3 regions of the Pantoea sp. KPR_PJ genome follow, and region 3 is predicted to be linked to each of the others. Evidence: predicted binding sites of a transcription regulator. Region 3 holds the regulator's gene; each other region holds the start of a gene.

Region 1 (2,268 bases), on a different contig from region 3:
AGCGACGATCTCCTGCGCGAGATCGCGTCGCATGGCCGCGGTTACACCTATCTGCTGTCGCGCGCGGGCGTAACCGGTGCAGAGAAGCGTGCCAGCAGTCTGCCGCTACAGCATCTGATCACTACGCTGAGTGAATATAACGCGGCGCCCGCGCTACAGGGATTTGGGATTTCTGAACCGTCGCAGGTGAAAGAGGCGATTCGCGCTGGCGCGGCTGGCGCGATCTCAGGCTCAGCCATTGTGAAAATCATTGAGCAACATCATGCCCAGCCCGAAGAGATGCTGGCAAAACTGACCGCTTTCGTCAGCAGCCTGAAGGCCGCAACGCGTTGATCCTTTCATGCCTTATTTGCTGATAAGGCATGATTTATTATACTTTTTTACATCATCACATTGCCGCTTTCGCTTTTCCCGCCCACACTTATTTTGCGTCGTTATGGTAACGGCGCATCTTGTTTGAGACAGGGAGAGAAGCAATGAAACTGTTTAAAGTCCTTGCAGGCGCACTGGTCGCCGTTGTTGTTGCACTGACGCTGAGTGCCTGTGCCCCGACTTCCAAAGAAGAAGGGACCGGCGGTTATATCGACGATACGGTGATTACAACCAAAGTAAAAGCACAGCTACTAAACGATGATGAACTCAAATCGCGTGAGATCAACGTTGAAACCTTTAAGGGCCGTGTACAGCTGAGCGGTTTCGTCAGCTCGCCGCAGATGGCCAGCCGTGCGGTAGAAGTCACACGCACCGTTAAAGGCGTGAAGTCTGTGGTAAACAATATGCAGATTAAATAACGCTGATACGAACAGGCCGCGACATATTCGCGGCCTTTTTTCTGTCAGAAGCGATAGCCTGCGCCAAAGAAGAAAACCCACGGGTCGATGCGCGTATTGATGTTTTGCTGCTCGCCACCCGCCTTGAATTTCACTTCCGTATCGATGTCCATGTACCACAGCGAGGCGTTCAGCATCCAGTCGCGGTTGATCTGGTAGTCGAGCCCCACCTGGCCTGCTACGCCCCAGGAATTTTTCACGCTGAGGTCGCTTAAGCCCGCATCACGCCCGGTCTGATTGAAATCGGCATCGTAAAATGTTGTGTAATTAATGCCTACGCCAACATATGGACGAACCTTGCTTTGGCTGTCAAAAAAGTAGTACTGCGCCATCAGCGTGGGGGGAAGTTGACGCACCGTTGCCAGCGTTCCCGTTGCCGCCAGCCCTACTTTGTGGCGGAAGGGTGTGGCGGCCAGCAGTTCAACACCGATATTGTCAGTGGCCATATAGGTAAAGGTCAGTCCCAGCTGAGTATTGTTACTGACGTCAAAGCTGCCCATGCCCAGTACGTTGTCGGACCCTTCAGAAGGACGCACCGTTGCGCTGCCCGCACGCATAAAGAGATCGCCCGCTTCATGAGCCAGCGCCAGCTGCGGTAACACCATTGCCAGTAGTAACGCGCATTTTGTCAGTTTCATGATCGCTCCTTTGCACAAAAAGAAAAATTTTTAAGGGGTGTGACGTGATGTTGTGGCAACTTTCTAGCGCGATTTAACCTAAAAATCATCTAAATCAACTATGGAAAAGCGCTTATAAAACAATGAATTGATTCAGATCAATTTTGCTGCGGCGTGGGGACGTGAAATTTCTCTTGAAGAAATTAACGGGTGTGATTACTTTGCTTTTTCACCGTGTTGATTTTGGTTCGATGCCTCAGGAGTGGCGGGCGATCAAATGAGCGATAATTTCAATCCCTGTATGACCTGCGGTGCATGCTGCGCCCACTTTAGAGTTTCCTTTTACTGGGCCGAGGCGGATGATGCTGGCGGTTCAGTGCCAGTCGAACTGACTGAACCCCTGAGCCTGATGATGCGTAATATGCGTGGCACTAACGCGCGTGAACCGCGCTGCATTGCCCTACAGGGCGAGCCGGGCAGCTGCGTATCCTGCGGTATTTATGCGCAGCGGCCGTCACCCTGCCGTGAGTTTTCGCTTTCTGGCGAAAATGGCGTTTACAACGAAGCCTGCGACCGTGCCCGGGCGCGCTATGGCCTGCCGCCGCTTTTTCACCCCGCCCTCCCGGCCATAACAGAGGGAGCACGGGATAACAGCTCGGGTGACACGCCATGCACCGCCTGATGTGGCGACCATTAACCCTGTCGTGGCAGGTGTACCCTTCAGGGCTGCACGGGTTACTAATCGGCTTTATCGCTATTCCTCTGTCACTTAAGCGATATGGCGTATCGGGCCCTGTCTGTTTTGGGTTTATGCGTCACCC
Region 2 (2,268 bases), on a different contig from region 3:
ATCATCAACTATACCGACGTACTGAGCGCGCAGTTCGGTCCCATCGTGGTCTCTGTCGTCATCAGCACCTTCCTGGTGCTGACGATTGTCGGCTGGAGCGCCCATAAAATTCATACGCGCAGCGTGCAGGAGAAGCCGAGTGAGTGACATCTGGTGGTCGCTGCCGCTGAGCGTCGGCGCCTTTATGCTGGCGCGCCGCCTGGCGGCGAAGCTGAAAATCTCGATAATCAATCCGCTGCTGGTGGCGATGGCGATCATTATCCCGCTGCTGCTGGTGCTGCAGATCCCCTACGCGCGCTATTTCGCCGGCAGCCAGATCCTTAACCAGCTGCTGCAGCCAGCGGTGGTGGCGCTGGCGCTGCCGCTCTATGAGCAGATGCATCAAATTCGCGCGCGCTGGAAATCGCTGATCGGCGTCTGTTTTATCGGCAGCCTCACGGCGATGGTCTCCGGCACCGCTATCGCGCTGTGGATGGGCGCTACGCCGGAGATCGCCGCCACCATTCTGCCCAAATCCGTTACGACCCCTATCGCCATGGCGGTCTCTGCCTCGCTGCACGGTATCCCCGCCATCAGCGCGATCTGTGTGCTGATTGCAGGCGTGCTTGGCGCGGTATTTGGTCATATGGTGCTCAACCTGTTAGGTATCAAAACCCGTGCCGCGCGCGGACTGGCGATCGGCAATGCTTCCCATGCGCTCGGCACGGCACGCGCAGCGGAAGTTGACTATCAGGAAGGCGCGTTTAGCTCGCTGGCGCTGGTGCTGTGCGGCATCATCACTTCTTTGCTGGCACCCTTTATTTTTCCCCTGCTGCTGCGAATGCTGGGTTAAAACTTTGCGAGAGATCTCGCAAAGTTGAAACGATGCAAATCTGTTGCATTGTCAGAGCGATACAGATCACATATAAACCCTCTGGCGGCAATCGGCCGCCCGATTTCAACGAGGCTATCATGCACCCACGTTTCATCTCCGCCTTCGACGCGTTGCCCGCTGATCTGCAAAGCGCACTGCGTCCGGTTTTAGACGATACGCAGTTTCAGGCGGCGCTGACGCCGGAGCAGGTTGCATCGCTAATGCAGCAGACCCAACTGGACGCCGACGCGCTGGCGCTGGCCTTACTGCCGCTGGCGGCCGCCTGCGCCGTGGCGCCGGTCTCCCGCTTCAACGTCGGTGCTGTGGCACGCGGCGCAAGCGGCTACTGGTATTTCGGTGCCAATATGGAGTTTACTGGCGTCGCGCTCCAGCAAACGGTGCACGCCGAGCAGAGCGCCATCGTTCACGCCTGGCTGCGTGGTGAACGCCGCCTGGAAGCCGTAACCGTCAACTATACGCCGTGCGGCCACTGCCGCCAGTTTATGAATGAGCTCAACAGCGGCACCGACCTGCGCATCAGCCTGCCTGGCCGCCGCGTGTCGACACTGGCCGACTACCTGCCGGATGCGTTTGGCCCGCGCGATCTCAATATCACCAGCCTGCTGTTAGATGACGTGGATCACGGCTATCTGGCACAGGGCGATGCCCTGGCGCTGGCGGCAATCGCGGCTGCCAGCCAGAGCCACGCGCCCTACAGCGGCTCACACAGCGGGATTGCGCTGCGCACCGCCAGCGGGGTCGTGGTCACCGGGCGCTATGCCGAGAATGCCGCCTTTAACCCCAGCCTGCCTCCGCTTCAGGCCGCGCTTATCCTGCTGAATATGCAGGGCGAAGCCTGCGAGAGTATTGAAGCGGCCACGCTGGCCGAAGTGGAAGATGCCACGCTGGATCAGTTCGCCGCGACAAAGGCCACGCTGGAGGCGCTGGGGTGCACCCGGCTCACATGCGTTACGCTGCATAAAGGCTGAGCCACGGCACGCTTTTCAACACTTGCAATAACTTTTATTTACAAAAGCTGTACATCAGCGAGAAATTTCATAGGATCGTGCGCCAGCTACACAAAAAAAGAACGACTGGCGTCTGCGTTTTTGCCAGACAACATTGCAACCGGAGCATCCATTCATGGAACACGAGTACGAAAGTAAACGTCCACTGTACATCCCCTACGCTGGCCCGATCCTGCTGGAATTTCCCCTACTGAACAAAGGCAGTGCCTTCTCTCTGGAAGAGCGCAACGAATTTAACCTCAACGGCCTGCTGCCTGAAGCGGTCGAGAGCATTGAAGAGCAGGCAGAACGCGCCTGGCGTCAGTTCCAGGACTTTAAAAACAACAACGATAAACACGTCTACCTGCGCAATATTCAGGACACAAACGAAACCCTGTTCTATCGCCT
Region 3 (2,268 bases):
CCAGCGATAAGGTGCGTCATTACGCAGGGCAGCGCTGAGTAAGACGTGCTGTCCTTGTCACCGGCACCAGCGGTTTGGCTTACTGCGCCACAACCTCATAGCTGTGGGTAATGTCGACCCCTTTGCCCAGCATCAACGCCACCGAACAGTACTTCTCCGCTGACAGATCTACCGCGCGCGCCACGGCTTTGTCGCTCAGCGCCTTGCCGGTAACCACGAAATGAAGATTAATATGGGTAAACAGGCGCGGTGCCTCTTCACGGCGTTCCGAGGTCAGCTTTACCTCGCACTCCACCACATCGTTGCGGCCCTTTTGCAAAATAGAAACCACATCGATGGCACTACAGCCGCCAGTCGCCATCAGCACCATTTCCATCGGGCTGGGCGCTTTATCGCCCGAGTTACCGTCCATCAGGATCTGATGCCCTGAAGAGGACTCACCCAAAAAGGTTAATCCTTCGATCCACTTCACTCTTGCCTGCATTGTTTTTCCCTCGAGAATAGCCTGTTTGCCGCCAGAGTACGCGTTCACCTGACAAACAGCAATCCAGAGTAATCCCCCCTCTGCTGAAGCGAGACAACAGAAGACAGCTGACAAAAGCTGTGCTACAAACAGTGCTGAAAATAGTTTCGTCTTATTAAGGACGAAGGCGGGACACCTCAAGCGCCTGGCGCAAAATGGAACCCCGAATAATCTCCCTCTCGGGAAACGCTTGAAGCTTTCATCGCCTGGCAGAGAATATGACTCTGCATTTTGGGCACGATTACAACAGAGGATAATAGCGAATGGTTCTCGGCAAACCGCAAACAGACCCTACACTCGAATGGTTCCTGTCCCATTGCCATATTCACAAATATCCATCCAAAAGTACGCTGATTCATCAAGGTGAGAAGGCTGAAACGCTTTACTACATCGTGAAAGGTTCCGTTGCGGTACTGATCAAAGATGAAGAAGGTAAAGAGATGATCCTCTCTTACCTGAATCAGGGTGATTTTATTGGCGAGCTTGGCCTGTTTGAAGAAGGTCAGGAGCGCAGCGCCTGGGTACGTGCAAAAACCGCGTGCGAAGTGGCCGAAATTTCTTACAAGAAATTCCGTCAGCTTATTCAGGTGAATCCGGATATTTTAATGCGTCTCTCTTCGCAGATGGCGCGCCGTCTGCAGGTTACCTCGGAAAAAGTGGGCAATTTAGCTTTCCTCGACGTGACCGGACGTATTGCACAAACCCTGCTCAACCTGGCAAAACAGCCAGACGCCATGACGCATCCCGACGGCATGCAAATCAAAATTACTCGTCAGGAAATTGGCCAAATCGTTGGTTGCTCACGCGAAACCGTGGGCCGCATTTTGAAAATGTTGGAAGACCAGAATCTGATTTCCGCCCACGGCAAGACCATTGTCGTGTACGGCACCCGCTGATTTCCTCTCTCTCCCGGCGTGATGTTTCTGTCACGCCGCTACTGTTTTCAGTGAAGTGATGTGGCGTCGAATCATCTATCACCCCGAAGTTAACTATGCGCTGCGGCAGACGCTGGTGTTGTGCATTCCTGTGGCGCTTGGCTGGCTGTTTGGCGATTTGCAAAAAGGCCTGCTCTTCTCTCTCGTTCCCGCCTGCTGCAACGTGGCTGGCCTGGACACGCCGCATAAACGCTTTTTCAAACGCCTGGTGGTCGGCGGCTCGCTGTTTGCGCTCGGCAGCTTTCTGATCCAGCTGCTGACGCTAAAAGGCGTCCCGCTGCCTGCCGTGCTTTTTGCCTTGCCGCTGCTGCTGGGCGTGACTGGCGAAATCAGCCCGCTGCACGGTCGTCTGCTCCCTGGCACGCTGGTCGCGGCTATCTTTACCCTTAGCCTGATTGGGCGTATGCCAGTCTATGTGCCACCGCTGCTCTACATTGGTGGCACGCTCTGGTACGGGCTGTTCAACTGGTTCTGGTTTTGGCTGTGGAAAGAGCAGCCGATGCGTGAAACCCTGAGCCTGATCTATCGCGAGCTGGCGGATTACTGCGACGCGAAATATACGCTGCTGACCCAGCTCACCGATCCCGAAAAAGCGCTGCCGCCGCTGCTCGCGCGCCAGCAGAAAGCGGTTGATCTGATTAATACCTGCTACCAGCAGATGCACATGCTCTCTGCCAGCCGCGACAACAGCCATAAACGGCTCATGCGCGCTTTTCAGGTAGCACTCGATTTGCAGGAACATATCTCTGTCAGCCTGCATCAGCCAGAAGAGGTTCAGAAGCTGGTCGAGCGCAGCCATGCGGAAGCGGT

Evidence for each region. The regulator CRP, encoded in region 3, controls carbon source genes, mostly activating them, when cyclic AMP is high. The targets are predictions, from matches to a motif close to ATGTGANNNNNNTCACAT.
Region 1: a site for CRP is predicted at 1,594-1,611, ahead of ompW (outer membrane protein OmpW). Genes of this name have one in related genera too.
Region 2: a site for CRP is predicted at 887-904, ahead of cdd (cytidine deaminase). Genes of this name have one in related genera too.

What each region holds. Positions count from the first base shown of each region.
Region 1 is NZ_JABMIK010000005.1:265,576-267,843, forward strand. Features, by position in the region: gene trpA (tryptophan synthase subunit alpha) at 1-333, shown strand, start outside; gene HP564_RS13430 (BON domain-containing protein) at 477-791, shown strand; gene ompW (outer membrane protein OmpW) at 836-1,468, opposite strand; gene HP564_RS13440 (YkgJ family cysteine cluster protein) at 1,725-2,129, shown strand.
Region 2 is NZ_JABMIK010000002.1:386,240-388,507, forward strand. Features, by position in the region: gene HP564_RS06510 (CidA/LrgA family protein) at 1-147, shown strand, start outside; gene HP564_RS06515 (CidB/LrgB family autolysis modulator) at 140-832, shown strand; gene cdd (cytidine deaminase) at 952-1,842, shown strand; gene HP564_RS06525 (NAD-dependent malic enzyme) at 1,997-2,268, shown strand, end outside.
Region 3 is NZ_JABMIK010000007.1:210,322-212,589, reverse strand. Features, by position in the region: gene HP564_RS15715 (OsmC family protein) at 80-484, opposite strand; gene crp (cAMP-activated global transcriptional regulator CRP) at 787-1,419, shown strand; gene HP564_RS15705 (YccS/YhfK family putative transporter) at 1,478-2,268, shown strand, end outside.